DNA from 3 places in the Streptomyces sp. NPDC046122 genome. Region 1 is predicted to be linked to each of the others. Evidence: riboswitches for the same ligand, from Rfam matches in the RefSeq annotation. Region 1 holds a riboswitch; each other region holds the start of a gene.

Region 1 (9,577 bases):
CATCGAGAACTCGCACGCCTCCACGGTCCTCGGCTGGGCCGACGGCCTCGCCAAGGCCAACGAGGTGCTCGGCAGGAGCGACCACGTCGTCGCGGTGATCGGGGACGGCGCGCTCACCGGCGGCATGGCCTGGGAGGCGATCAACAACATCGCCGCCGCCCGCGACCGGCCGCTGATCATCGTCGTCAACGACAACGAGCGGTCGTACGCCCCCACCATCGGCGGACTCGCCGACCACCTCGCCACCCTGCGCACGACGGACGGGTACGAGCGCTTCCTCGCCTGGGGCAAGGACGTGCTCCAGCACACCCCCGTCATCGGGCAGCCGCTCTACGGGTCGCTGCACGGGGCGAAGAAGGGCTTCAAGGACGCCTTCGCCCCGCAGGGCATGTTCGAGGACCTGGGCCTCAAGTACGTCGGGCCGATCGACGGCCACGACATCGCGGCCGTCGAGTCGGCGCTGCACCGCGCGAAGCGCTTCCACGGACCCGTGCTGGTGCACTGCCTGACCCAGAAGGGGCGCGGATACGCCGCCGCCGAGCAGGACGAGGCCGACCGGTTCCACGCGGTCGGCGCGATGGACCCGCTCACCTGCGAGCCCCTCTCCCCGGCAGGCGGGCCCTCCTGGACCTCCGTCTTCGGGGACGAGATCGCGAAGATCGGCGCGGAGCGCCCCGACGTCGTCGCGATCACGGCGGCCATGCTGCACCCCGTGGGGCTGACGAAGTTCGCCGAAGCCTTCCCCGACCGGGTCTGGGACGTGGGCATCGCGGAACAGCACGCGGCGGTCTCCGCCGCCGGGCTCGCCACCGGCGGTCTGCACCCCGTCGTGGCCGTCTACGCCACCTTCCTCAACCGCGCCTTCGACCAGCTGCTCATGGATGTGGCGCTGCACAGGTGCGGGGTGACCTTCGTCCTCGACCGGGCGGGCGTCACGGGGACCGACGGGCCCTCGCACAACGGCATGTGGGACATGTCGCTGCTGCAGGTCGTACCCGGCCTGCGGATCGCCGCGCCGCGCGACGCCGCCCAGCTGCGCGCCCAGCTCCGCGAAGCCGTGGACGTCGACGACGCGCCGACCGTCCTGCGGTTCCCCAAGGAGGCCGTGGGGCCGGCGATCCCGGCCGTCGGCCGGGTGGGCGGGACGGACGTGCTGAGTGAGGAGGGTGCGCCCGACGTCCTGCTGGTCTCCGTCGGCGCGCTCGCCCACGTGTGCCTGGAGACCGCCGGGCTGCTGGCGGAACGCGGCATCGGGTGCACGGTCGTCGACCCGCGCTGGGTCAAGCCCGTCGACGAGCAGCTCGCGCCGCTCGCGGAGCGGTACCGCCTCGTCGCGGTCGTCGAGGACAACAGCCGCAGCGGCGGCGTCGGCTCGGCCGTCGGGCAGGCGCTGCGGGACGCCGAAGTCGACGTACCGCTGCGGACGTACGGCATCCCCGAGCAGTTCCTCGCGCACGCCCGGCGCGGCGAGGTGCTGGCCGACATCGGGCTCACACCCGCGTCGATGGCCGGGCGCATCAGCCTCGCTCTGGCGGCCGGTGAGAGCCGGGCCGCCGCGGCGGGCAGCACCGAGGAGGCAGCGCGATGACGGACGTCGCCCCCAAGAGGTTCGACCTGGCCCGGCTCCTCGCGGACCGGGGGGCCGAGCGCTACGCACTGCACACCAGACACCTGAACCACCAGCTGCCCCGCATGCTCCGCACCATCGGCTTCGACAAGGTCTACGAGCGGGCCGAGGGCGCCTACTTCTGGGACGCGGAGGGCAACGACTACCTCGACATGCTGGCCGGGTTCGGCGTCATGGGCCTCGGCCGGCACCACCCGGTCGTACGCGAGGCGCTGCACGACGTCCTCGACGCCTCGCTGGCCGACCTGACGCGCTTCGACTGCCAGCCGCTGCCCGGACTCCTCGCCGAGAAGCTGCTCACGCACAGCCCCCACCTGGACCGGGTGTTCTTCGGCAACAGCGGCACGGAGGCCGTCGAGACCGCGCTGAAGTTCGCCCGGTACGCGACGGGCAGACCCAGGATCCTGTACTGCTCCCACGCCTTCCACGGTCTGACGACGGGCTCGCTGTCGGTGAACGGCGAGGCGGGCTTCCGCGACGGCTTCGCGCCGCTGCTGCCCGACACCGCGATCGAGCTCGGCGACCTGGACGCGCTGGAGCGTGAGCTGAAGCGCGGCGACGTGGCCGGCTTCGTCGTCGAGCCGATCCAGGGCAAGGGGGTGCACGAGTGCCCGCCCGGATTCCTGCGCGCCGCCCAGGAGCTGCTGCGCCGCCACAAGGCGCTGCTGATCGCGGACGAGGTGCAGACGGGCCTGGGCCGGACCGGTGACTTCTACGCGTACCAGCACGAGGAGGGCGTCGAGCCCGATCTGCTGTGCGTCGCCAAGGCCCTCTCCGGCGGGTACGTGCCGGTCGGCGCGACCCTCGGCAAGGACTGGATCTTCAAGCGGGTCTACTCGTCGATGGACCGCGTGCTGGTGCACTCGGCGAGCTTCGGCTCGAACGCGCAGGCCATGGCGGCGGGCCTTGCCGTTCTGACCGTCATGGAGGACCAGGAGATCGTCGCGAACGCCCGGCGCTCCGGCGACCTGCTCCGCGAGCGGCTGACCGCCCTCGTCGACCGGTACGAGCTGCTGCACGACGTCCGCGGGCGCGGACTCATGATCGGCATCGAGTTCGGCCGTCCCCGCTCGTTGAAGCTGCGGAGCCGCTGGGCCGTGCTCCAGGCCGCGCGCAAGGGACTCTTCGCGCAGATGGTCGTGGTACCGCTGCTCCAGAGGCACCGGATCCTGACCCAGGTCTCCGGCGACCACCTGGAGGTGATCAAGCTGATTCCGCCGTTGATCATCGGTGAGGCGGAGGTGGAGCGGTTCGTCGGCGCGTTCACCGAGGTGATGGACGACGCGCACAGCGGCGGGGGGCTGATGTGGGACTTCGGCAGGACCCTGGTGAAGCAGGCGGTCGCCAACCGCTAGTTTTTGCCTGTGAGGCAAAGAGTTTGCCCGTGAGGTAAGAACTCTGGCCCAATGGACGCATGACACCCCGCCTCGAAGAGCCGCCCGAAGAGGCGCTGCCCTCCGTCGCCCCGCGCCTGCGCGACCTGCGCAGGCACAGCGGTCTCACGCTGGAGGCGGCCGCCCGCCGCGCCGGGCTCTCACCCGCGCACCTGTCCCGTCTGGAGACGGGACAGCGCCAGCCCTCGCTACCGATGCTGCTCGCGGTGGCCCGTGTCTACGGTACGACGGTCTCCGCGCTCCTGGGCGAGACCCCGGGCGACCGGGACGCCGTACTGCGCGCCGGCGACGCCGAGGCGCGGGAGGCCGACGGCTGGACGTACCACCGGGCCGGCGGTTCGGGGCGCGCCATGCAGGCGCTGCGGGTGCACGTGCCGTACGGCGCTCAGGGCGACCTGGTGCGCGTCCACCCCGGCGAGGAGTGGCTGTACGTCCTGTCGGGGCGGCTGCGGCTGGTGCTCGGCGAGAGCGTGCACCGGCTCGACGCCGGGGACAGCGCCCATTACGACTCGCTGACCCCGCACCGCATCGCCGCGGCCGGCCCCGAGGGGGCCGACCTGCTGTTCGTCCACACGCTGTTGCAGAGCGCCACCGCCGGGCTGTGCCTTCCTCAGGAGACCTGACATGCCGCTGCCGGAAGAGAAGACCGCCGCACGCCGCTTCGTGGAGGACAGGATCCCCAGGGGCCTGGCGATCCGCGTCTTCGTGTACGTCGTCGCGGGCCACCTGTTCGCGGCCTTCGTCTACCTGCTCTTCACGCTCGGCGGCTCGCGCTGATCAGCTCGCGTCGAGCAGCCGCGCACGCAGCCGCTCACGGATCTCCGGGGTGACGTTCAGCCCCTCCGCCAGGTAGCGGTCGGTGCTGCCCCAGATCTCCTCGATCGTCTCGAAGGCGGCGGCCAGGTACTCCGCGCGGGCCTCGAAGAGCGGACTGAGCAGCTCCATGACCTCGGGGGACATCGCGGCCGGCGAGTCGTCGCTGCGGCGGACCTTGTAGCGGCGGCGCGGGTCGTTCGACTTCAGGTAGTCCGCCTCGATCGCCTCGCGCTCGACGCCGATCGCCAGCAGGGTCACGGCTATCGACAGGCCCGCGCGGTCCTTGCCCGCCGCACAGTGCATCAGCGCGGGCACGCTGTCCTCGGCGAGGGCGTGCAGCACCTGGCTGTGCTCGGCCGTACGCTCCTTGATGATCACCCGGTACGTCGCCGACATCCGGTCCGCGGCCTTGCCGTCCGCGAGGATCTCGCGCAGCTCGTCGAGGTTCCCGTCGCGGACCATCTTCCAGAACACGGCGCCGTCGGCCGGGTCGGTCAGCGGCAGGTTCACGTTGCGCACGCCGGGCAGCTCGACGTCCGGGCCCTCCAGCTTCTGGTCGGCCTCGTTGCGGAAGTCGAAGACCGTGTGGAGGCCCAGCGAGCCGAGGAACGCCGCGTCCGCCGCGGTGGCGTGCGCCAGATGACCGCTGCGGAACAGCACGCCGTGCCGGACCCGCCGCCCGTCCACCGTCGGCAGTCCGCCCACGTCGCGGAAGTTGCGCACCGAGGCGAGCTCCGGCTCCGACGCGGCCTGGACCGGGGGGACTTGCGGCAGCTGCTGTGTCACGTGGGCTCCTGAAGTCTGCCGTCGGCGCTGCTCGCCGACTTCGGCGCGTTTCGACGATACGACACGGGTTCCCGGGGCAATCATCTCCGCGGACAAATGCCTCGGGGCGGGCAGGGGCGGCGCGGCCGCATGACGGTCTTACGCACCTAAGACCACCCGTAACTCACTCTTGGGGTGAAACGGACTATTACGGGTCAACTCACCCTGTGGCCAGGGGGAATGGTGACACCTCTGGTGAGCAGGATCATATTCGTGACGGTGCGTGGCGAAGCGCCGTGGGCGCATGCCAGTTCACAGGCGGGGCGCAAAGATCCGTAATCCACGCAGGGTGACGGGAATTGGGTCGTGCATTCCCCTACTGCAATCGCGCGGTGAATGGACCGGCTTGTACGGGGGAGCCGCGTCGGCTTACGGTCACCGTCAATCCGGGTGGACCGCCGAATCCTGCCACCTCCCGGAATCCGCACTCACACTCACTCACGCGTGGCAGGAGCGGGGGAACCAGGTAAGTACGCCGGCAACCGGAACTACCACTTCCGGAAACCGGCTTTGGGGTGAAGTCGCGCCAGCGGCCGGACATCTCCAGTCCGAACCCGACAGCTCACCTCGTAGGCGCCGGAGAGGAATGTTCCATGCCCGCAAAGGGTAAGCACCGCCGCCCGAGGTCCAACCCGCTCACCCGCGGTTTCGTCGCCGCCGGTACGGGCGGAGCCGTACTCGCCCTGCCCCTCATCGCCGCCACCGGCGCCAACGCCGCCGAGAAGGCTGCCCCGGCCACCACGGCCGCGGGCAAGGCCGCCGCCCCGGCCGCCGCCGAGAAGGCGACGCCGAAGAAGAAGGCGTCCACCCGGACGTACTCCGTGGTCTCCGGCGACTACCTGTCGAAGATCGCCGACGAGCAGGACGTGCGGGGCGGCTGGCAGAAGCTGTACGAGGACAACCGCGAGGTCGTCGGCGGCAATCCCTCGCTGATCCTGCCGGGCATGAAGCTCACCATCGGCGCGAAGGCGGACGCCCCGGCGAAGGCGGCCCCCGCGAAGCCCGCCCCCGCGAAGGCCGAGCGCCCGGCGGCCAAGCCCGCGCCCGCCGCCCCGAAGGCCGCCCCCAAGGCCGAGGCGCAGACCGAGACCCAGAAGCCCGCCTCGACCACGCGGAACACCGGCTCCGGGTTCACCTCCCCGGTCGCCGCGGGTGTCACCACCCCGTACCGCATGGCCGGCGGCAGCTGGTCCAGCGGCTACCACACGGGTGTCGACTTCGCCGCGTCCAGCGGTACCCCGGTCAAGGCGGTCGGCGCCGGCACCGTCGTCTCCGCGGGCTGGAGCGGCGCGTACGGCAACGAGGTCGTCATCAAGCACGAGGACGGCCGGTACTCGCAGTACGCCCACCTCTCCTCGCTGTCCGTCTCCGCCGGTCAGAGCGTCGGCGGCGGCACGCAGATCGGCCTCTCCGGCAGCACGGGCAACTCCACCGGCCCGCACCTGCACTTCGAGATCCGGACCGGCCCGAGCTACGGCTCGGACGTCGACCCGCTGGCCTACCTCCGCGGCCACGGCGTCACCATCTGACGCTTCACTCCGTCAGGGCACTTCCGTACGCCCCCTTTGCCGTCACACGCGACGGCAAAGGGGGCGTACGCGCATTGCGGGTCTATTCCGAGTTGGGTGAATCTTGACCGGTGTCTTATATCACCCCCCGTCAACCCCTCCCTACGGTGGCGTAGGTCACTCGCTCCAGTGAAGGATGTACCGACGTGGCAGACGATTCGAGATCATTCAGTGCAGGCACCATCGGGTCGTACGCGGCGATCGGCGACAGCTTCACCGAAGGGGTCGGAGATCCGGGTCCCGGCGGTGCGTTCATCGGCTGGGCCGACCGGCTCGCCGTACTCCTCGACGACCGCGTCCCCGAGAACACGTTCCGCTATGCCAACCTCGCCGTACGCGGCCGGCTCCTCGACCAGATCGTGGCCGAGCAGGTCCCGCGCGCGAAGGCACTGGCTCCCGACCTGGTGAGCTTCTGCGCCGGCGGCAACGACATCCTCCGGCCGGGCAGCGACCCCGACGACGTCGCCGAGCGCTTCGAGCGGGCCGTCGCGGAGCTCACCGACGCCGTGGGCACCGTGCTGGTGACCACCGGCTTCGACACCCGCGGTGTCCCCGTCCTGCGCCACTTGCGCGGCAAGATCGCGACGTACACGGCGCACGTGCGGGCGGTCGCCGACCGGTACGACTGCCCGGTGCTCGACCTGTGGTCGCTCAAGTCCGTCCAGGACCGGCGTGCCTGGGACGGCGACCGGCTCCACCTCTCGCCCGAGGGGCACACCCGCGTCGCGCTGCGCGCCGCACAGGTGCTCGGGCTCGACGTGCCGGCCGACCCGGACCAGGCGTGGCCGCCGATGGCCCCGCGCAACTCGCTGGAGGCGCGCCGGGACAACGTCCAGTGGGCGCGGGAGCACCTGGTGCCGTGGATCGGGCGGCGGCTGCGCGGGGAGTCCTCAGGTGATCACGTCGAGGCGAAGAGGCCCGACCTGCTGCCCCTGTGAGAGGTCCGGGGGCACGCGCTCCAGGACGCCGCCCGCGAACACGTCGTACAGCGGCAGCGTCTCCAGGTGGACGTAGCCGATGTGGCAGTCGCAGACGGCGAGCGGGCAGGCGCGGGGGCGCAGGGCCCGGCGGTACGAGCCGTCGTAGAGGTTGCCGAGCTCCGCGCGGACGAAGTGGCAGCGGCGTACCGTGCCGTCGCCGTCCACCGAGATCACCGACTCGCCGGTCCGGCAGGGGAGACCGGCCGAGCGGTGCGGGTGGCGGCTGTACGGGAAGAGGGGGTCCAGCGCCGTCCACCGGTCGGCCTCGGCGTCCGTGTACGTGCGGCCCTCCGCCGCGTTGACCCACAGGTAGACCTCGGAGGGGAGCTCGGCGCGCAGTCGGCGCGCCTCCGCCAGGTGCTCGGGCAGACCGACCACGCCGACGCTGAAACGCACGCCGCCGGCCGTCAGTTCGCGGCACTTGGCGAGGAAGCGGTCGTACGGCGTCTGACCCGGGTGGTACGTGCACCACAGCGCCAGCGTGTCCGGGTCGGCGTCGCCGCCGGTGAGCCAGTCGGTGCGGCAGCTGAGGTTCGTCTGGATGGCCACGCGCCGGATGTGCGGCAGCCGGGACAGCTCGGTGAGGGCGCGGCGGTACCAGGAGCGGACCAGGCCCTCGCCCCACGGCGTGAACAGCACCGAGAGCCGGTCGTCGGTCCGCGCCGCGGCCCACGCGGTGAAGCGCTCCAGCGCGGCGCGGTCGGCGCGCAGCTGCTCGGCGCTGTCGCGCCGCTTGGCGAAGGGGCAGTACGGGCAGTCGTAGTCGCAGGAGGCGAGCGGGCCGCGGTACAGGATCGTCAGGTCCACGGCAGGGCTCACTTCGGTTCGTACGCGGCCATGGCGGCCCGTACGGCGGGGGAGAACAGCTCGGGGCCCAGCGCGTCCGAGTGCGCGAGACCTTCCGGGGACAGCCGCAGCAGGCCCTTCGGCGCGCTCTCGTCGAGCCAGCCGAGGGCGGCGAACCGTTCGAGTTCGGCGGGGAAGTCCTCGGCGGGCGATGTGCCGAACCGGTCGGCGTACCCGGCCAGGGGCATGCCCTCGGCCTGGAGGAGCGACTGGAGCAGATGGCGGCGGCGGGCCTCGCCGGCGTCGACGTACCGGCCCGTCACGGCCCGCGTGAAGTCCTCGGCGCGGGTGTAGTCGTCGATGATCTTCCGGATCTCGCGCATGTCGACGGCGTAGTCGAAGGAGTAGTGCAGCGCCGAGGTGTACGAACGGGCTCCGCAGCCCAGGCCGATCATGCCGTCCGTCTGGCAGGCGTAGTCGTCGGCCGCCTGCCGGGGCGCGTCGGCGCGGCGGAACATCCGCATGGAGACCTGCTCGTAGCCGTGGGCGAGCAGGTGGTCCCTGCCCTGGCGGTAGAGCCGCAGGCGCTCGGTGTCCCAGGCGGCGTCGGCCTCGGCGCCGATCCGGCCGAGGGCGGTGAGGGGGCGTACGTACAGCGGATAGAGGTAGAGCTCCTCCGGCCGCCAGGCGAGCGCCGCGTCGAGCGAGGTGCGCCAGGTGGCGGCGCTCTGGCCCTCGATGCCGTAGATGAGGTCGATGTTGAGGACGGGGATGCAGGCGTCGCGGACGGCGGCGAGGGCCGTCTCGACGTCGGCGCGGCGCTGGGGGCGCACGGCCGCGCGGGCCTCGGAGTCGACGAAGCTCTGCACGCCGAGGCTGAGGCGGGTCGTGCCGCGGGCGGCGAGGACGGCGAGGCGGTCGGAGGTCGCGGTGGCCGGGGACGCCTCGACGGACAGCGGTACGGCGCGGAGGTCCGCGCCCATGCGCTTCTCCGCGATGTCGCAGAGCCGCTCCAGCTCGCCGGGGTCGAGGAACGTGGGGGTGCCGCCGCCGAAGGCCGCGGCGGCGAAGCGCACGCCGCTGCCGTCGCCGCCCTCGCTGTCGTCGAGGGCGTCGCGGACGGCGGTGGCCTGGCGGTCGAGCGCGTCGAGGTACCGGCCGGTCAGTTCGTCGGGTGCGCCGATACGGGTGAAGAGATTGCAGAAGCCGCAGCGGACCTCGCAGAACGGTATGTGGAGGTAGAGGGAGAGGGCGCTCTTGGGTTCGTCCGCCCACAGTGCGCGCAGGGCGGGGCGGTCGGTCAGCTCGCGGTACGCCGTCTTGTGCGGGTAGGCGTAGACGTAGCTCTGATAGGGGCGGGGCGGTGCGGTGCTCATCGGGTGGCCCCTTGGTCGAGGGTGAAGTGGGCGTAAGGGACGGTCCAGACGGCCTCGTGGCCGAGGCGGTGGCCGGTGTAGCCGTCGTCGCCGTACGCCGTTCCGTGGTCGGAGCAGACGATCGCGAAGCAGGGGCGGCGGCTGCTCGCGGCGGCGAACAGGCGGCCGATGTGCCGGTCGACGTACTCCAGGGCGGCCGCGTGGG
Region 2 (9,577 bases), on a different contig from region 1:
AGGCGGATCGTGTACCGCGCGGTGTCCCCGACCGTGAGCGCCCGGACCTCCTCGGGGCCCAGCGCCACCGTGATGTTGGCGCAGAAGGCGACGGCGTGGAGCGCGTCCCCGCTCTCCTCGTCCTGGAGGGCGAACAGCAGGTTGTAGTAGTAGCTCGTGCGGTCCGCGTCCTCCCGGTAGAAGGAGAGGTGGGTGCCCTCCTGCCGGCCGAGACCCACGAACGCTCCAGTGAGCGCCCCCTCGACCGCCTCCCAGAAGGCGTCACCGGCCGACGGCAGGGGAAGAGCCTGGCGTACGGCCTCCTTCAGGGACAGGATCATGACGCTGACCGGGGCGGTCTCCTGGAGCCCCCAGCCCCGGACGATCTTCACCGTCGAGCAGTCCGGAATTCCGCTCGCCGCCCGGCTGATCTCACCGAAGTCGAAGTCCACCGTCGCCGGCGCGATCGCGTGCTGGAACCCGGCCTCGATGCTCCGCACCCGGTCCGTGTAAGACGACCCCACCTCGAAGACCGTCTTGAACGTCGTCTTCTCGGCGGCGATCTGGTCAGCCATTGTTGCTCCTGTGAGTCGGAAGTGATCGCGCCCGGCGCAAGTATGCCGTGAGCCCTTCCGCCCGCCGCACGGGGCAGGGTTCGTCCCGGTCCGTCACAGGGGGTCGCCGGGCAACCAGGACAGATCGTCCAGATCCAGCTCGGGAGCGGGCTGCTGACCGTCGGTCAGGGGCTGCTCCACCCACATGACCTTGCCGGTCGGCGTGTACCTGGTTCCCCACCGGCCGGCGAACTGCGAGACGAGGAACAGCCCGCGGCCGCCCTCGTCCGTCGTGGCGGCCCGGCGCAGATGCGGCGCGGTGCTGCTGCCGTCGGACACCTCGCAGATCAGCCCGCGCTCGTACATCAGCCGCACATGGATGGGTTCCGAGCCGTAGCGGATCGCGTTGGTGATCAGCTCGCTCAGCATGAGTTCGGTCGTGAACCCGATGTCCTCGAGCCCCCACGTCTCCAGCTGACGGCCGCACGCGGCGCGTACCGGCGCGACGGCCGCCGGGTCGGCCGGGACGTCCCAGTCGGCGACCCGGGTACGGTCCAGCAGCTGCGTGCGGGCCACCAGCAGCGCGATGTCGTCCCTGCGGTGCGCCGGCAGCATCGCGTCGAAAACGGCCTGGCAGGTCTCCTCGGGCGTCGGGTCCGACGGGTCCGCGAGGGTCCGGCGCAGCAGGCGCAGGCCGGAGTCGATGTCGCGCTCGCGGTGCTCGATCAGGCCGTCGGTGTAGAGCACGAGCCGGCTGCCCTCCGGCAGCCGTACTTCGGCGGTCTCGAACGGCAGGCCGTGCAGGCCCAGGGGCGGGAAGACCGGTACGTCGAGGAACTCCACCGTGCCGTCGGGGCGGACCAGGGCGGGCGCGAAGTGCCCCGCCGTGGCCACCGAGCACACCCCGGAGACCGGGTCGTAGATCGCGTACAGGCAGGTGGCGCCCGAGATGCCGTCGCCGCCGTCGTCCCCCTCCTCGTCGTCGATGCGCGAGACCAGCTCGTCGAGGTGGCCCAGGAGCTCGTCCGGCGCCAGGTCGAGGGCGGAGAAGTTGTGGACCGCGGTCCGCAGCCGGCCCATGGTGGCGGCGGCGTGCAGACCGTGTCCCACGACGTCGCCCACCACCAGGGCCACCCGGGCTCCGGGCAGCGGGATGACGTCGAACCAGTCGCCGCCCACCCCGGCCTGCGCGGGCAGATAGCGGTAGGCCACGTCCAGGGCGTCCTGCTCGGGCAGGACGCGCGGCAGCAGGCTGCGCTGGAGGGTCACGGCCATGGCGTGCTCGCGACTGAAGCGGCGGGCGTTGTCGATGGCGACCGCGGCCCGGGCGGCGAGTTCCTCGGCGAAGGCCAGGTCCTCCTCACCGAACCGCTCGGTGGATTCCGAGCGCCAGAAGTTCGCCATGCCCAGGACGACCCCGCGGGCCTGCAGCGGCACCGAGACCAGGGAACGGATGCCGAAGGCCAGGGCCCGGTCGGCCCCCTCCGGGTCCTGCGACCGCCAGCCGTGGGCGACGGTCAGATCGGCCTCCAGCACCGCGTGTCCGCTCGACAGAGCCGCCGCCATCGGCGTCGTGGGAACCACGAACCTGATCAGGTCGCCCACCGGCTGGAAGGGGCGGTCGGCGGGCCCGCCGACCACCGCGGCGCGGCGCATCTCGGTGTGGGCGCCGTCCGGCTCCTCGCCGCGCAGTACGGGGTCCAGCAGCTCCACCGTGGCGAAATTCGAGAACCCGGGGACGGCCACCTCCGCCAGTTCCTCGGCGGTGCGCACCACGTCCAGCGTGGTGCCGATCCGCACTCCCGCCTCGTACAGCAGCTTCAGGCGCTCCCGGGCGACCTCCGCCGCGCCGGTCAGCGCCCGCAGGTCCGTCGTGTCCCGGAGCGTGGCGGCGGTGCCGGGGAATCCGCCGTACGGGGCGGTCGGCCGGGTGTTGACGGCCAGCAGCCGGTCCCCGGCCAGATGGACCGCGTCGGTGACGCTGCGGCCGGAGACCAGGAGCCTGGTGATGGAGTCGTCGAGGCCCAGGTCGGTGATGTGGCGCCCCTCCGCGCCGGGGGGCAGTTCGAGGAGCCTGCGCGCCTCGTCGTTGGCCAGCGTCAGCCGTCCGTCGTCGTCGACGATGAGCACGCCCTCCCGGACGGCGTGCAGAACGGCGTCATGGTGCTCGTACATCCGGGTCATCTCGGTCGGCCCGAGGCCGTGCGTCTGTCGCCGCAGACGCCTGCTCACCAGGACGGCGCTGCCGGTGGCCAGAGCGAGGGCGGCGGCCCCGGAACCGAGGAGCATCGGCAGATGGCGGTCGACGGCGTCCCCGACGTTGTCGATCGTCACACCGGCTGCGACCAGCCCGACGACGGTGCCGGCGGTGTCGGTGACGGGGACGACGGCCCGCGCCGCGTCGTTGGGGGCGCCCTCGAAGATCTCCGTGAAGGGCTTTCCGGCCGTGGCCCGGTCGACGCCCTCGGCGCGCCCGCCGACCAGCGTCGGGTCGGTGTCGGCCAGCCGGGTGCCGTCCGGGCTCATCACCGCTATGAAGTCCACCCCCGAACCCCGCTGGGCTGCTTCCACGTGTGCGCGCAGCGCGGACGTGGGATCGGGGGAGCGCAGCGCCTCGACGGTGCCGGGGGCGTCCGCGAAGGCCTCCGCGGTGGCGAGCGAGCGGTTACGGGCGTCCTGCTCGCTGTCGTTGCGCGTCTGGAACGCGAGCGCGACCACGGCGGCCGTGATGAGCAGCACGGCGACGACGATCTGGAGGACGAGCACCTGACCGGCGGCGCTGCGTACCTCCAGCCGGGAACGCACCCCTCGCCGAGACGAGCGCGGTGACCCGACACCCCTGGGTCGTCCGGGACGTCCGCTCATGACCCATTTTTAGCATTTTGTGCGAATTGTCGGGCGTGCAATTGGTCTGCCTGCCCCGGCGAGGCGCCCGCAAGGGTCTCGCCGGGGCAGGCAGCGGGTTCTTCTAGTACGGGCCGTTCACGTTGTCGATCGAGCCGTACCGGTCGGCGGCGTAGTTGCACGCGGCGGTGATGTTGGCGACCGGGTCGTAGCTGTCCATCGAGGTGCCGGGCACGTGGTAGGCCGCGAAGGTGGGCGCGATGACCTGGAGCAGGCCCTTGGACGGCGTACCGGCCACGGCGTTGGAGTCCCAGTTGTTGATGGCCCTCGGGTTGCCCGACGACTCGCGCATGATGTTGCGGTGGATGCCCTCGTACGTGCCGGGGATGCCGTGCTTGGCCATGATGGCCAGCGACTCCTTGATCCAGCCGTCCAGGTCGTTCGTGTACGCCGTGGTCTCGGCCACGGCGGCACGGGCCTGCGAGCGGTCGGCGCGCTCGGCGGCCGGAGTGGGCTTGGCCTTGGGCTTCGCGGGCGCCTTGGCCTTCGCGCCGATCGTCAGCTCGAGGCCGGGGTGGATCAGCGAGGGCTTGTCGCCGATGACCGAGCGGTTGTCCTCGTACAGCTCTTTCCAGCCGCTCAGCGAGTGGGCGTCGGCGATCTTGGAAAGGGAGTCACCCGCGACCACGGTGTAGGTCTTGGGGGCGGCCTTCGCGGCGGCCGGGGCGGCGGCGGGCTGCGCCGCGCCCGCGGTGGTCGCGCCCAGCAGGGGCAGGATCAGCGCGGCGCCACCGGTGCCGGCGGCGATGAAGCCGCGGCGGAGCGATCTGACCTGGGAACGGCGGTGCTTACCCTTCGAGGGCATGACGAATTCCTCTCCGTCGCCTGCGAGGTGAGCTGTCGGGTTCGGGCTGGAGATGCCCGGTCGCACAGTCCGTGCGACTTCACCCCGAGCCGTTCCGGATTCCCGGATCGGCGGCTTACCTGGGTCCCCCGCTCCTGCCGTACGTGAGTGTGAGTGGGTTTGGATTCCGGACGGCGGCAGGATTCGGCGGTCCACCCGGATTGGGGGTGACCGTAAGCGAGAGGGGCCGGGAAGAACAAGCCCCGCATTCGCCGGAGCAATCGCAGCGCGTATCGGGGGCGTGGGAACTCCTGTCACTGTGCGTGGGCGGAAAACCCAACTTTCTTTCTGCGGACAGGAACTGACGATCGGCCGAACTTCCGCTTTCCTTCGCGGACGTGACTGGTATCACGAGCGATGGCACGCGACGGCCTTTCAGGCAAACCACCCACGTGGGTCATTTCCTGTCCGAAACGGGCATCTTGTCGGTCCAGTGAGGTGAAGGACCCTCCTGTGGAAGGGAGTTGGTGTCCCTCTGGTGGCGTCGCGGGGTGCGCCGCACTCGGTTCGGCCGAATCGGTCGCGCCAGAAGTGGGGCAAAAAGGAGCAGATGGATATAAAAATCTCGGGGAGGGTACCCGCTGATCATGACTGAGAACAGGAATAGGCCGCTGGCCGTCGTCACCGGTGCCTCCAGTGGAATCGGTTTCGAGCTGGCCAAGCAATTTGCGGAAAACGGATTCGATCTCGTACTGGCTGCCGAGAATTCGGAGATCGGTGCGGCGGCGGACGGGGTGCGGGCCCTCGGAGCCGGTGTCCACGCCGTGCGGACCGATCTGGCCACCCGGGAAGGTGTCGAACACCTGCTCGGCGCCGTCGCGGCGACCGGGCGGCCCGTCGACGCCGCCGCGCTCAACGCCGGCGTCGGCCAGGGCGGAGCCTTCCTCGACACCGACGTCGAGGACGAGGCGCGCGTGATCGACCTCAACATCACCGCCACCGTGCGGCTGGCGAAGGGCCTGCTGCCGGACATGGTGGCGCGTGACCGGGGCCGCCTGCTGTTCACGTCGTCCATCGCCGCGACCGCGCCCGGGTCCTTCCACGCCGTCTACAACGCCACCAAGTCCTTCGTGCAGTCGTTTGCCCAGGCGCTGGGGGACGAACTCAGGGGCACCGGTGTGACGGTCACCTCCCTGATGCCCGGGGCCACGGAGACGCCCTTCTTCCACCGCGCCGGCATGGACGACACCCGGGTCGGGCGGCAGAAGAAGGACGACCCCGAAGAGGTGGCCCGTCAGGGCTTCGAGGCGCTGATGGCCGGCCGGAGGAAGATCGTCGCCGGATCCGTGAAGACCAAGGCGCAGGGGCTCGTGAGCAGGTTCGTCCCCGACAGCCTCAAGGCGGCCGCGCACCGCAGGACGGCGCAACCCGGTTCCGGCGCGTCGAAGTGAGCGCCCCGGCGGGCGTCACGGAAGTGGCGTGCCGCCGGTGGCGTTGACGATCTCGGCCGTGATGTAACTCGCCTGCGGGGAGGCGAGGAACACGTACGCCGGGGCCATTTCCGCCGGTTGCGCGGGCCGCCCCAGCGGCGCCTGCTTTCCGAACTCCGTGGTGTCCGGCATGGTCGCCGGGATAAGCGGCGTCCACACCGGACCCGGGGCGACCGCGTTGACGCGGATTCCGCTGGACGCCACCATCTGCGCGAGCCCCTGGGTGAAGGCGACAATGGCGGACTTCGTCATGGCGTAGTCGAGCAGATGCGGGCTCGGCTTGTACGCCTGGACGGAGGAGGAGTTGATGATGCTGCCCCCCTCCGGAATATGAGGGAGCGCCATCTTCGACAGCCAGAACATGCCGTAGAGATTCGTCTTCATGACGCGGTCGAATTGCTCGGTGGAAATGGATCCGATACCGTCCGGCTGGGACATCTGATAGGCGGCGTTGTTCACCAGGATGTCGATGCGGCCGAATTCCGAGACGGCCCGCTCGACGAGCGACCGGCACTGTTCCTCTTCCCGGATGTCACAGGCCACCGCGACGGCTTCGCGACCCGCGTCCTCGATCAGCCGTGAGGTCTCGGCCGCGTCCTTGTCCTCCTCCGGCAGATGCGTGAACAGCACGTCGGCGCCCTCGCGCGCGAAGGCCAGACACACCGCCCGGCCGATCCCCGAGTCGCCGCCGGTCACCACCGCGGCGAGGCCGCGCAGCAGCCCGTTCCCCCGGTACGACTCCTCTCCGTGGTCCGGCGGCGGATCCATCGGACCGGTCCATCCCGGGTGCTCCTGCTCCTGGTCCGGCAGCTTCGGCCGCGGGTGCTTCGTGACGGGGTTCTTCACCTCGCGGTTCTCGTCGTTCATGCAGCTCTCCTGCCTGGTCGGGGGTGTGACCCACCTTGGGTTCCCCGAAGCCGCGGACTCGAATCAGAGCAACGCCCGTCCGCCGGGCGGCGGGTGCCGCGGGGTCGTTCCGCACCGGCGCGGCGCGGCCGGGGGCGCGCGCGTTCACGGGGATGATTCGAACGGGAAACTGCTGTCGAGCGGGCGAAACGGTGATCTTCGGTATGCGCGTCCTGTGTACGGCGATGCTCTCCCCCTCCCAGACCCGCGAGGCCCTGCGCTTCGCGCTCCTGCTGTCCGGCGCGGGGCATCACGTGCACGTCGCCACCGAGGAGCACCTGCTCGGCCTGTTCCTCGACGAGGGCGTGAGCGCGACCGCCTGCCTGCCGAGCCTCTTCGGGGACGCGACGGCCGCCGGGGAGGAGACCCGGGAGGCCGTCGACCTGCTCCACAGCGGCACCGCGTCCGCCGGGACGGCGGCGCTCGTACTGGCGGGCCCCCACCTGCTCGGCCACTTCAAGGCGCTGGACGCGGTGGCCCACGACTTCAAGCCGGATCTGCTGCTGCGCGACGCGATGGACGTCGCCGCCTGCCTCGTCGCCGAGAAACTGGCCGTGCCCCATGTGGCGATGCCGTCCGGCGCGAAGGGCTTCACCGACCCGGTCGCCCTGCTCCCCCTTCTCGACCAGTGGCGTTTCGCGGCGGGTCTGCCGCCGCAGGGCGACCCCGGATCCCTGACGGCGTACGGGCACCTCGACTACCTCCCGCCGGCCTGGACGTTCGCCCCGCATCTCCCGCGGCCGCTCGCCTACCGGCAGCCCGCCTACGCCGAGCCCCGCGCGAAGCTCCCCAGCTGGATCGTCGGCCTGCCCACCGACCGGCCCCTGGTGTACGCCGGGATCGGCTGCACCATGCCGCTCTTCCTGCCCGCCACGGACGGGCACCGCCCACCGCCCGGGCGGCCGGACCCGGCGACCGTCCTGCGGTCGATGATCGAGGGACTCTCCCGGCTCGACTGCAACGCCGTCGTGTCGACCAGCGGCGTGGCCGTCGGCGCCGTCGACTCCGCGCCCCACGTGCACGTCGTCGACTCCGTGCCGCAGCCGCTCCTGCTGGAGGCGGCGGACCTCTTCCTCACCCACGGCGGCTACGCGGGCGTACGGGAGTCGATCAGCACCGCGACCCCCATGGCGGTGCTGCCCCGCACGGCCGACCAGCCCATGAACGCCCGGCGCGTCACGGAGCTCGGCATCGGCCACGAGGTCACGGATCCCACCCCCGGCGGGATCGCGTCGGCGTGCCGCCGCCTGCTCCAGGACGACTCGGTCCTGCGGCGGGTGAAGCAGGCCCGTCTGGCCTCCCTCGCTCTGCCCACCGTCGAGACGGCCGTCGGTGACCTGGAAAGCCTGGTCAACCACCACACGGCCGCACAATGAAACGCGCGTGTGGTACGTACGGGTGACCGAAGCCGAGACGGCACCGACGATCTGGAGGAGTGGGCAGATGGCGCACGAACGAGCGGGACAACCGGCCGGACCGGACGATCTCACGGACGTGGCCCGGCTGGTGACGGCGTACTACGCCCTGCACCCGGACGTACGCGAGCCGGACCAGCGGGTCGCCTTCGGCACCTCGGGGCACCGCGGATCCTCGCTGGCCACGGCCTTCAACGAGGACCACATCGCCGCGACCAGCCAGGCGATCTGCGAGTACCGGAGCCAACAGGGCGTCGACGGGCCGCTGTTCCTCGGCGCCGACACCCACGCGCTGTCCGAGCCGGCCCGGGTGACGGCCGTCGAGGTCTTCGCCGCCAACGACGTGACCGTGCTCATCGACTCGGCCGACGGCTACACCCCCACCCCGGCGGTGTCCCACGCCATCCTCGTCCACAACCGCGGGCGCACGTCCGGCCTCGCCGACGGCGTGGTCGTCACCCCGTCGCACAACCCGCCCGTGGACGGCGGCTTCAAGTACAACCCGCCGAGCGGCGGTCCGGCCGGATCCGAGGCGACCGGCTGGATCCAGGACCGGGCCAACGCCATCATCGCGGACGGTCTGAAGGGCGTACGGCGGCTGCCGTACACCAGCGCCCTCGCCGCGCCCACCACCGGCCGCCACGACTTCCTCGGCCAGTACGTCAGCGACCTGCCCTCCGTCCTCGACCTCGACGCCGTACGCGCGGCGGGCGTGCGCATCGGCGCCGATCCGCTGGGCGGGGCGTCGGTCGCGTACTGGGGCCGCATCGCGGAGCAGCACCGTCTGGATCTGACCGTGGTCAACCCGCGGACCGACCCGACCTGGCGTTTCATGACGCTGGACTGGGACGGAAAGATCCGTATGGACTGCTCCTCGCCGCACGCCATGGCCTCGCTGATCGACGCGCGCGACCGCTACCAGATCGCCACGGGCAACGACGCCGACGCCGACCGCCACGGCATCGTCACGCCGGACGCCGGCCTGATGAACCCCAACCACTACCTCGCCACCGCCATCGGCTACCTCTACGCCCACCGCGACCAGTGGCCCGCGGGCGCCGGGATCGGCAAGACGCTGGTGTCGTCCGGCATGATCGACCGGGTCGCCGCCGACCTCGGGCGCGCACTCGTCGAAGTGCCCGTGGGCTTCAAGTGGTTCGTCGACGGGCTGTCGAAGGGCGCGCTCGGCTTCGGCGGCGAGGAGTCCGCCGGCGCGTCCTTCCTGCGCCGTGACGGCTCGGTGTGGACCACCGACAAGGACGGCATCATCCTGGCCCTGCTCGCCTCGGAGATCCTCGCCGTCACCGGAAAGTCGCCCTCCGAGCACTACGCGGCGCTCACCGCCCGCTTCGGCGAGCCCGCCTACGCCCGCGTCGACGCCCCGGCGACGCGGGAGGAGAAGGCGGTACTGGCACGCCTCTCGCCCCAGCAGGTCACCGCGGACACCCTGGCCGGGGAGCCGATCGCCGCCGTACTCACCGAGGCCCCCGGGAACGGCGCTCCCATCGGCGGGATCAAGGTCACCACCGAGAACGCCTGGTTCGC
Region 3 (9,577 bases), on a different contig from region 1:
CCGTGGAAGGGCTGTCGCTCGCCCACGGGCGGCTGGCCTTCGCGGACGACGACGCGGGCGTGCGGCGCGGCTACCGGCGCACGCTGAGTGCCACCGGCACGCCGGCGTACGGCGAGCGCGCGCCGCTCACTTCGGGCGGCACGAGCCTGCCGTGGTGCGCGGACGACGAGCCGGTCTGCGGCGCCTTCCACGGTGTAGGCGACGGACGGTTCGCGTGGCTGGACCGGGACTCGGAGGAACGGGATCTCGTACGAATCCAGGGCGCGAACGCCGACGGCGGCGGCACGCTGGCGGTCCCCGAGGGCGGCGAGATCACCTCCGTCACCCCGGACCACCTGATCCACACCTCCGAAGCGGCGGGAAAGCAGACCGTCCACCGCCTCTCCGACGGAAAGGCACTCCTGCAGCGCGCCCCCGGCGCCGCCGCCGTCTGGGCGGGGCGGCTGTGGACCCCGGGCGCGGCGAAAGGCGTGGTCACCGCGCGGGACCTCGCCGCCGGGACGACCGTAGAGACGGCGGACACCGGCGCGGGCTGTGTGCCCGAGGAGCTTCAGGCGGTCGGGCGCTGGGTGTACTGGAGCTGCCCCTCGGGCGGTCCCGCCGGGGTGTACGACCGTACGGAGAAGAAGTCGGTGGGCGTGCCTTCGGGTGAGGCGCTGCTCGGTGACGGATGGCTCGTCACGCACGACAAGGCCGCCGGGAAGCTCGTCCTCACCGCGGTGGACACGGGTGAGGCCCGCAGCCGTACGGTCGGCGACCTGCCCGACACGGGCGTCTCGCAGCGGCATGTGCGGTGGACCGTCGACCGCTTCGGCGGCAACGCCGCCTACGTGGACGGCGACGAGCAGGTGCACCTGGTGCCGTCCGGAGTCCTCGGGCAGCGCTTGACCACGGCCGGGGCCCCGGTCGACAGCACGAAGGTCACGGCGCGCACCTTCGACGCCGTTCCGCAGACCGTCACCACCGCGCCGCTGTCCAAGCCGGCCGCGTCCTGGACGCTGACGCTGCGCGACAGGGGCACGGGCAAGGTCGTCGACACGGTACGCGGCGGGGCCGCGCGCGAGCGGCTCGACGCGCACTGGCACGGCATGGTGCCCGGCGCGCAGGGCGATGTGCCCTTCCCGAACGGCACGTACGCCTGGACGCTGTCCGCCGCGCCCGCCGACGGCAACGGGCCCGCGCTTCAGCGGACGGGGACGGTCGCGCTGCGGGGCGCCTCGCCCGTGCGCCACGACTTCGTCGCCGGCGACGCCGTCGGGGACCTGCTGACGCTGAACTCCTCCGGCAGCCTCACCTTCCAGCACGGCACCGGCAAGGGGACCTTCTCCGGCAAGACGTCGGGCAGTGGCTGGCCGACGTCGGCGTACGCGGTGCCGTTCGGCGACGTGAACGGCGACCGGTGCAACGACGTGCTGGTGCGGCAGCCCTCCGGCGAGCTGCGCGCGTACAAGCCCGGCTGCGGGAAGGCACTGACGCCTTCGACGGCGTCCAGCTCACTGGGGACCGGCTGGGGCCAGTACGACGTGCTGACCTCGCCCGGCGACATGAACGGCGACCGCCGCCCCGACCTGGTCGCCCGTCAGGCGTCGACCGGCGACATGTACTTCTTCGCCGGTGCGGCGGGCGGCAGGTTCGCGGCCAAGGTGAAGGCCGGTTCGAACTGGAAGACGTACGGGCGGATCGCCGGCGTCGGCGACATCTCCGGGGACGGCCGGGCGGATCTGCTCGCGCACGACAGGTCCGGTGGCCTCTGGCGCTACGAAGGGACCGGCGACGGCGGGTTCAAGGGCCGCGTGCAGGTCTTCAAGGACTGGGGGCGGTCCTACAACGCCCTCGTCGGCGTCGGTGACGTGAGCGGCGACGGCAAGGCCGACATCGTCGTGCGGGACTCCGCCGGAAACCTCTTCCGCAACTACGGGAACGGCCGCGGGTCCTTCGGCGGCCGCACGCGGATCGCCACCGGATGGCAGGGCTACAAGGGGCTGTTCTAGAGCTCCGCCCCACCGCGACGGGCCGGGTAGCCGATACCCGATCGGTTACCCGGCCCGCTGCGGCTATGCTCGGGGGTGATTCGCCGAGGGCCGTTAGCTCAATTGGCAGAGCAGCGGACTTTTAATCCGTTGGTTGTGGGTTCGAGTCCCACACGGCCTACCGCCCGAGGCGTCCGGGGCATCCCGGTCGACCCGCACGTCAGCGCCCCGCCCGACTTGATCGGGCGGGGCGCGGCGCGTTCCCGGGCGGGTGCTCCGACATGCGCGCGCGGGGAAGCGTGGGAACACTGGTGGGCATGACGGAAAAGGCGCTCCTCGAAGGCGGGCCGGACGATCTGCGGGACCGGATCGTGCCGATCACGCCACCCGGACAAGAGCTGAAGATCCCGCACCGCGGCGGCTACGAGCACTTCAAGGTCACGTCGCGGCACCAGGAGACCGATCAGGGACGCGTGACGGTCTACGAGTGGTGGGAGCGCACGGAGATCGCCGAGTAACGGCGCTCCGGGGCGGGCGGGTTGAGCGGGCCGGGCGGCGTGCGCCGCCCGTCGGCCGGACCGGCGGCGGGTGAGCGTCGGGCGCGTGGTCCTGGGCGGTCTCCCCATGGCGTACAGTTGTGTTCAACGACGCGGGGTGGAGCAGCTCGGTAGCTCGCTGGGCTCATAACCCAGAGGTCGCAGGTTCAAATCCTGTCCCCGCTACTGAAGAAGAAGACGAAGGCCCGGATCTCGGAAGAGATCCGGGCCTTCGTCGTGTCCGGGGGCGGCCGCGCCCCCACCCGTCCCCCGTTCGGCCGCCCCCGATGGCCGCCCGGTGCGGCGGCGGCCAGCCTGGGCAGGGCGCGGTACCCTCCGCAGCCGGGTGCGCGGCGAGGAGACCACGGTGGGGAAGAAGGGCGCGGCGGTCGCCGGACCCGGCGGGGACAGGGTCGCCTCGCGGTTCGTCCGCGCGCTGCCCGTGCTGCTGATCGCCGGCGGCTGCGCCTTCGACCTCACCACGCCGCCGAACTTCACCGCCTCGCCGCTCTTCGCGGCCGCCCCGCTGATCGCGGCGCCGCTCTTCTCGCTCCGCAACACCCTGGTGACCGGTGGCGCCGCGACCGCCGCCGTGGTGGGGCTGCACCTGCACGACGGCACCTCGACGCACGTGGAGTCCGTGACCGAGCTGATCACCGTGGTGACCGTCGCCGTCCTCGCGCTGGTCATCAACCGCGTCGTACGCCGCAGCGGCCGGCAGCTCGCCTCCGTCCGCACCATCGCGGAGGCGGCGCAGCGCGCGGTGCTCCCCGTACCGGCCGACCGGATCGCCGGACTGCACATCGCGGCGCGGTACGAGGCCGCCCAGGCGGACGCCTTCATCGGCGGGGACCTCTTCGCCGTCCAGGACACGCCGTCCGGCGTGCGGCTGATCGTCGGCGACGTACGCGGCAAAGGGCTCGGAGCGGTCGAGGCGGTGGCCGTCGTCGTCGGCGCCTTCCGGGAGGCCGCCGAGCAGGAGAGCACCCTGGAGGACGTCGCGCAGCGCCTGGAGCGGGCGCTCACCCGGGAGGGGGCGCGGCGCGACGGGCTCGACGCCTTCGAGGGCTTCACGACGGCGGTACTGGCGGAGATCCCGCGCGACGAGGGCGTCGTGCGGCTGCTCAACCGGGGCCACCCGGATCCGCTTCTGCTGTACGCCGACGGGGATCTCGCGGAGATCGCCCCGGCCGAGGCCGCGCTGCCGCTGGGCATGGGCGACCTGGGCGCGTGGCCGGACCGGGCGCAGGGGTGCCCGTTCCCGCCCGGCGCCACCCTGCTGCTCTACACGGACGGCCTGTCCGAGGCGCGGAACGCCGACGGCGTCTTCTACGACCCCGCGGCCCGGCTGCGCGGCCGGATCTTCCCCGGCCCGGACGAGCTGCTGGACGCGCTCGTCGCCGACGTACGGCTGCACACGGCGGGGGCGGCCACGGACGACATGGCGCTGCTCGCCGTCGGCAGGCCCGCCGAGGGGCAGCAGGACCGCCGCAGGACCGTGAGGGTGGTCAGGCGTCCGGAGCCGCCGGACGGCCGAACCAGTGCAGGCTCTGACCGTGCGGCGCCGTGAAGGCGACCGCCCGCTCGTCGAGGGCCAGGGTGAGCAGGTGCTCGTCGTCGGGGGCGGGGGCGTCCAGCCAGGGCAGCACGGTGTGGTGCTCGTTGGAGATCCAGTGGCCGGGCAGTTCACGGACGAGCGCGGCGAACTCCTCGCGGCGGGCGAGCGGCAGGTAGGTGAGCACGGCGGTGTGGAAGACGACCAGCGTGGCGTCCGAGGGGGCCTCGGCGGCCAGCGCGGGGAGTGCGTCGACCAGGTCGCCGCGGACGATGCGGGGCCTGGGAGCCGTACGCACGGCCTCGATGGCGGCGAGCTGCTGACGGGGGCGCTCGGCGCGGCCGGGCCAGATCAGTGACTGGAGCCAGCGGATGTCGTCCTCGGCGGTGGCGTCGAGCGGGTTGAGGTCGATGCCGGCGCGCCACGCGACGTCCGGGAGCGCTTCGGGCAGGGGGACGGGGCCCTCCGTACGGCAGCCGAAGGTGGCGGGGGACGCGCCCAGGACGGGGCCGTCGTCGTAGCGGTAGGCGTAGCGGTCGGGGTGGAGGCACAGGCCGGCCGAGGCGCCGACCTCGATGAGGGCGAGGGGCTGGGGGAGGGCGGCGAGGAGGGGCAGCAGGGTGGCGCAGCGGGCGGGCTCGTTGGTCTGCGTGAACCGGGCGAGCACGACCTCGCGCACGGCGTCCCAGTGGGCCAGGGTCCAGGCGCGGAAGGACGCCCAGTCCTCGTACGGGCCGCCGAGGTACCGGACGGCGGCCAGGAGGAGGTTGGGCTGCTGCTTGTTGCCGGGCGGGAGGGCGGCGACGAGGGCGCAGAGGTCCTGGTCCTCGCTGACGCGGGCGGTGAGTTCGGCGTACAGGGGCGAGACGCCGTGCGCCTGCTGCTCGGAGAACTCGCGGTAGCGGGCGGCCACGGACTGCGTGCTGTTGACAACCATGTGCCGAAGTTAGCCGCCGGGGAACGCTCGCGACGCTGCGTAGCCGTGGGATGCCCCTCCGCATAACAATTGACGAACCGTCATGCGACGGATGTTTTCTGAGTGGCGGTCAACTCGTCCGTCTGTGGGGGTTTGTGTCCTGATTGGTTCAGGCCGAGGCCCTTAACGATCAGTTGGAACAGCTTGGAAACCGGAGCTGGTGTCTATTAACGTTCGATAACGCAGCGCGGTCGTCCCAGTCGTCGCAAGAGACGGCACCGTGCGCACGCGCCGAATCCCGCAAGGGAACCGGGGAACCACGTTCCTTGGGGTGAATCGGGCCGCTCCGTACCCACGGAGAGGCCCGTAGGAGACCTTCCTGCTCCGAACCCGTCAGCTAACCCGGTAGGCGAGAAGGAAGGAAAGGAGCACGCCCACGTGGCGTCCAGCAGCCCTGCCCCCCACACCGCCATGCCCCCTTACGGGGCGGCCCCCGGCACCGGTGACCACATCGGCGGGGAGGGGACCTGGGAGGAATGGAATCCGACCGAGGAATCCGTCCGCCCCGTACGCGGCCGTCACCGGGTCGCCAAGCAGCGCGGCGGTCTCGGCCGCAGCTCCACCGTCCTCGGCGTCGGCGTCATCGCCGCTGTCGGCGCGGGTGGCATCGCCACGGCCCAGGACAAGCCGGCCATATCGATCTCCCTTCCCGACGCGATAGCGGACTCGCTTCCCGACGCAGACCAACTACCCGGTGTCGGCGCTTTCATGTCCGACGACGCCGAACCTGACGCGGGCGCGGCGAACGAAGCAGTCGTGGCCGCCGCCCCGCTGACGACCGCGGGCGTCACCACCGCCGATGCGCAGCAGGGCACCACCGACGCGGGCGAGGCCCTGCGCGCCCGCATCCTCCAGCAGGCCGAGCAGCAGCAGGCCGCCGCCGACGCCGAGGCGAAGGAGGCCGCCGAGAAGGAGGCCGCCGAGAAGGCCGCGGCCGAGGCGAAGAAGCAGCAGGGCGCGGCGGAGGCCGAGGCGGCCGAGGAGAAGCGCGAGGCCGCGGAGAAGAAGCGCGAGGCGGAGGAAGAGGCCGCGCGCAAGGCCGAGGCGGAGCGGCTCGCCAAGCTGGCCGCCAGCTACTCGCTGCCGACCTCGTCGTACACGCTCACCTCGACCTACGGCCAGTCCGGCTCCATGTGGTCCTCCGGCCAGCACACCGGCCTCGACTTCGCCGCCCCGACGGGCACGCCGGTCAAGGCCGTGCACGGCGGCACGATCAAGTCCGCCGGCTGGTCGGGCTCGTACGGCTACCGCATCGTCCTGGAGCTCGAGGACGGTACGGAGATCTGGTACTGCCACCTCTCCTCGATGACCGTCACCTCCGGCGACGTCGGTACGGGCGAGGTCATCGGCCGCGTGGGCGCCACCGGCAACGTGACCGGCCCGCACCTGCACCTCGAAGTGCACACCCCGGACGGCGCCGGCGTCGACCCGGCAGCGTGGCTGCGCGGCAAGGGCCTCACGGTCTGACGGCTCCCGCCTCCCGCACCGCACGTCGCCGGGGCGTCCTGTGGGCTCCCCACCGGACGCCCCCGCAGCACCGCCCCGTTCCCCGGCAGCCCTGACGCACGCCCCCCGCGCCCAGGGCTGCCGGTCTGTGCGCGCGTTTTGCCGAGGACGCTCGGCTACCCCTGCCGGTACGGGTTGTACGCGGCGTAGTCCTGGTGCGGCGGCGGGCCGTACCCGTACCCGTACGGCTGCCACGGCGGCGGGGTCCGCACCCGGCCGGTGGCCCGCGCCGCGTACTCCAGGGCCGGACCGGCCACCTCCCGGCGCTGCCACAGGTGGTGCAGCAGCTCCTGCTCGCGGGCCGGGAAGTCCGCGCCCAGCGCACCCCGGTGGGCGCGGTGGCGGAGGAACGCCAGCGACGTGGCGGACGCTTCGTACTCCGCCACGGCGCGGGCGGCGGCGCGGCCTCCGGTCCGCCCCGCCGCACCGCTTCCGTGCGTACGCGCCGCCGCGCCGCGCGCCAGTGCCCGCGCCCGCATCGACGAGAGGGCGAGCGGCTCGGCGGGCAGCAGCCAGCCGGCGGCGGCGTACGCGGGCAGCTCGGCGGCTATCGTGCGCAGCTCGCGCTGGCGCGTCCACACCACCAGCCAGGTCAGCAGGGCGAAGGCGGGGACCATGAAAGCGCCGTACACCGCGTAGAAGCCGTACTCCCCGAAGGCCGCCGAGCCGTTCCACAGGGCGTGCATCCCCATCGCGCACGCCAGGCCGAGGAGGGGAGGCGCGACCCGCCGCCAGCGCCCCCGGCGCGTGGGAGCGAGGGCGGCGAGGCCGAAGCCGATGCCCGTCAGCACCGTGAACAGGGGATGCGCGAACGGCGACATCACTATGCGCACGAAGAAGGTCGCCGCGGTCACCGACGCGAGGCCGGAGGCGCCGGCCTGCTGGTCCTCCCCGAAGGCGTTGCCGAGGTAGAGGATGTTCTCGGTGAAGGCGAACCCGGTCGCCGTGAACCCGGCGACCACCACCCCGTCGACGACCCCGGTGAAGTCCCGTCTGCGGAAGACGAAGATCAGCAGCACGGCCGCCGCCTTCGCGCTCTCCTCGACGACCGGTGCTATCACCGTGGCGCCGAGGGATTCGGCCCCCGCCGGATCGGCGGTGGCCGTGGCTATCCAGCGGGTCGCGAAGCTGTTCGCGATGATCGCGACGAGCGCGGCCGCGAACGCGCCCCAGGCGAAGGCGAAGAGGAGGTTCCGCCAGGGTTCGGGCTCCACCCGGTCCAGCCAGCGGAACGCCGACGCCAGCAACGGCACCGGCAGCACGGCGAGTCCCAGACCGACCAGGAAGCCGTGCGTGCCGGTCTGGTCGCGGACGATCGCGAGGATCACCAGGGCGCAGAGCGCCAGCGCCGTGATCACCGCGCCCGCGCGCACCGCCCTGGTGCGCCACCAGGCCCGGCGCGGCCGGTAGCGCCAGTGGGCAGGCGGCGGTACGGCGGTGAACCGCGGCTGCTGCTCGCAGTCCGGGACCGCCGGGTGCTGCCGGAGGTGCGGAGCGCTCTCGTACACCCGTCGACCCTAACGAGGGCCACTGACACTGGCGATGGGGCCTCTGGTCGTGGGCCGGGGCTTGGGGGTCTGCCGGTCGGGCCGCTTTCCGGCCGCTTGTCCGTCCGCCGGCTGGTGCTCGGCTGTTCGGTCAGCGGCGGCGGAAGAGCAGATCGTTCACGACATGCCCCTTGTCGAGGCCCTGCCCCTCGAAGCGGGTGAGCGGCCGGAACGCGGGCCTGGGCGCGTAGCCGCCGTCGGCAACGGTGTTCTCGAAGTCGGGGTGCGCGGTCAGCACCTCCAGCATCTGCTCGGCGTACGGCTCCCAGTCGGTCGCGCAGTGCACGATCGCGCCGGGGGCGAGGCGGGGCGCGACGAGGTCCAGGAACTCCGGCTGGATGAGGCGCCGCTTGTGGTGCCGCTTCTTCGGCCAGGGGTCGGGGAAGTACACGCGCAGGCCGGCCAGGGAGGCGGGCGGCAGCATCTCGCGGAGCAGGATGATCGCGTCGCCGTTGGCGACGCGGACGTTGGTGAGGCCGGCGCGCTCGGCGAGACCGAGGAGGTTGCCCTGGCCGGGTGTGTGCACGTCGACGGCGAGGACGCCGGTGGCCGGGTCCTCGGCGGCCATCTGCGCGGTGGCCTCGCCCATCCCGAACCCGATCTCCAGCACGACGGGCAGGCCGCGGCCGCCGAAGAGCTCGTCGAGGTCCAGGACGCGCTTGCCGTCGATGTCCAGACCCCACTGGGGCCACAGCCGCTCCAGCGCCTCGGCCTGGCCCGTGGTCACCCGGCTGCGCCGCGGCTGGAAGCTGCGGATCCGCCGCTCGTGGTGCGAACCGGCGGGGTCGGGGGCGGGGCCGCCGGGAAAGCGGGGCTCGCCCTTGGCTCGGTGGAAGGGGGAGACGTGGGGGGCGTCGGGGTGCACGCGGGAGGACTCAGACACAATGCCCCGATTCTACGGCGCGGCTCGACGGGTGTGCAGCGACGAGTCGGCCGGCCGGTCCGGCGGCGATGCTGTGGACGGTCCGGCCGCTACCCCTTCACCGCCCCCAGCACCTTCAGCGCCCGCCGCGCCACCTGTCTTCCGATCGGCAGCGAGGCCGTGGCCGCCGGGGACGGGGCGTTCAGGACGTGGATCGTGCGGGGCGCCTCCTTGATCAGGAAGTCGTCGACCAGGGTCCCGTCCCGCAGCACCGCCTGCGCCCGCACCCCCGCGGGAGCCGGCCGCAGGTCCGCCTCCCGGACGTCCGGCAGCAGCCGGCGCACCGCGTCGGCGAACGCGCGCTTCGACAGCGAGCGGTGCAGCTCCCCGGCCCCGTACCGCCAGTGCCGCCGGGCTATCCGCCAAGAGCCCGGCCACGCGAGGGTTCCGGCCAGCTCGCGCGGCCGGACCGCCGACCAGGCGTATCCCTCCCGCGCGAGCGCCGGCACCGCGTTCGGCCCCACGTGCACGCCGCCGTCGATCCCCCGGGTCAGGTGCACACCGAGGAAGGGGAACGCCGGGTCCGGCACCGGATAGACCAGGCCGCGCACCAGCTCCGGGCGCG

What was found. Region 1 has a riboswitch for cyclic di-AMP ahead of AC07FK_RS18250 (M23 family metallopeptidase). Riboswitches for the same ligand answer to the same signal wherever they lie in the genome.
Positions count from the first base shown of each region.
Region 2: another riboswitch for cyclic di-AMP. It lies ahead of AC07FK_RS10620 (LysM peptidoglycan-binding domain-containing protein); the one in region 1 lies ahead of AC07FK_RS18250 (M23 family metallopeptidase).
Region 3: another riboswitch for cyclic di-AMP. It lies ahead of AC07FK_RS30040 (M23 family metallopeptidase); the one in region 1 lies ahead of AC07FK_RS18250 (M23 family metallopeptidase).

Region 1 is NZ_JBWKLQ010000006.1:31,398-40,974, reverse strand. Features, by position in the region: gene dxs (1-deoxy-D-xylulose-5-phosphate synthase) at 1-1,588, shown strand, start outside; gene AC07FK_RS18270 (aspartate aminotransferase family protein) at 1,585-2,982, shown strand; gene AC07FK_RS18265 (helix-turn-helix domain-containing protein) at 3,042-3,644, shown strand; gene AC07FK_RS18260 (DUF6126 family protein) at 3,646-3,798, shown strand; gene AC07FK_RS18255 (tyrosine-protein phosphatase) at 3,799-4,623, opposite strand; cyclic di-AMP (ydaO/yuaA leader) riboswitch at 5,084-5,253, shown strand; gene AC07FK_RS18250 (M23 family metallopeptidase) at 5,256-6,191, shown strand; gene AC07FK_RS18245 (SGNH/GDSL hydrolase family protein) at 6,377-7,168, shown strand; gene AC07FK_RS18240 (STM4011 family radical SAM protein) at 7,121-8,017, opposite strand; gene AC07FK_RS18235 (STM4012 family radical SAM protein) at 8,026-9,372, opposite strand; gene AC07FK_RS18230 (STM4013/SEN3800 family hydrolase) at 9,369-9,577, opposite strand, start outside.
Region 2 is NZ_JBWKLQ010000003.1:286,324-295,900, forward strand. Features, by position in the region: gene AC07FK_RS10610 (Type-2Aa cytolytic delta-endotoxin) at 1-554, opposite strand, end outside; gene AC07FK_RS10615 (SpoIIE family protein phosphatase) at 648-3,398, opposite strand; gene AC07FK_RS10620 (LysM peptidoglycan-binding domain-containing protein) at 3,502-4,242, opposite strand; cyclic di-AMP (ydaO/yuaA leader) riboswitch at 4,247-4,408, opposite strand; gene AC07FK_RS10625 (SDR family NAD(P)-dependent oxidoreductase) at 4,869-5,672, shown strand; gene AC07FK_RS10630 (SDR family oxidoreductase) at 5,688-6,578, opposite strand; gene AC07FK_RS10635 (glycosyltransferase) at 6,782-7,993, shown strand; gene pgm (phosphoglucomutase (alpha-D-glucose-1,6-bisphosphate-dependent)) at 8,061-9,577, shown strand, end outside.
Region 3 is NZ_JBWKLQ010000017.1:14,527-24,103, reverse strand. Features, by position in the region: gene AC07FK_RS30070 (FG-GAP repeat domain-containing protein) at 1-1,991, shown strand, start outside; tRNA gene AC07FK_RS30065 (tRNA-Lys) at 2,079-2,151, shown strand; gene AC07FK_RS30060 (DUF5988 family protein) at 2,288-2,488, shown strand; tRNA gene AC07FK_RS30055 (tRNA-Met) at 2,619-2,692, shown strand; gene AC07FK_RS30050 (PP2C family protein-serine/threonine phosphatase) at 2,853-4,076, shown strand; gene AC07FK_RS30045 (DUF2332 domain-containing protein) at 4,015-4,998, opposite strand; cyclic di-AMP (ydaO/yuaA leader) riboswitch at 5,257-5,404, shown strand; gene AC07FK_RS30040 (M23 family metallopeptidase) at 5,416-6,504, shown strand; gene AC07FK_RS30035 (PrsW family intramembrane metalloprotease) at 6,660-8,051, opposite strand; gene trmB (tRNA (guanosine(46)-N7)-methyltransferase TrmB) at 8,182-8,973, opposite strand; gene lhgO (L-2-hydroxyglutarate oxidase) at 9,063-9,577, opposite strand, start outside.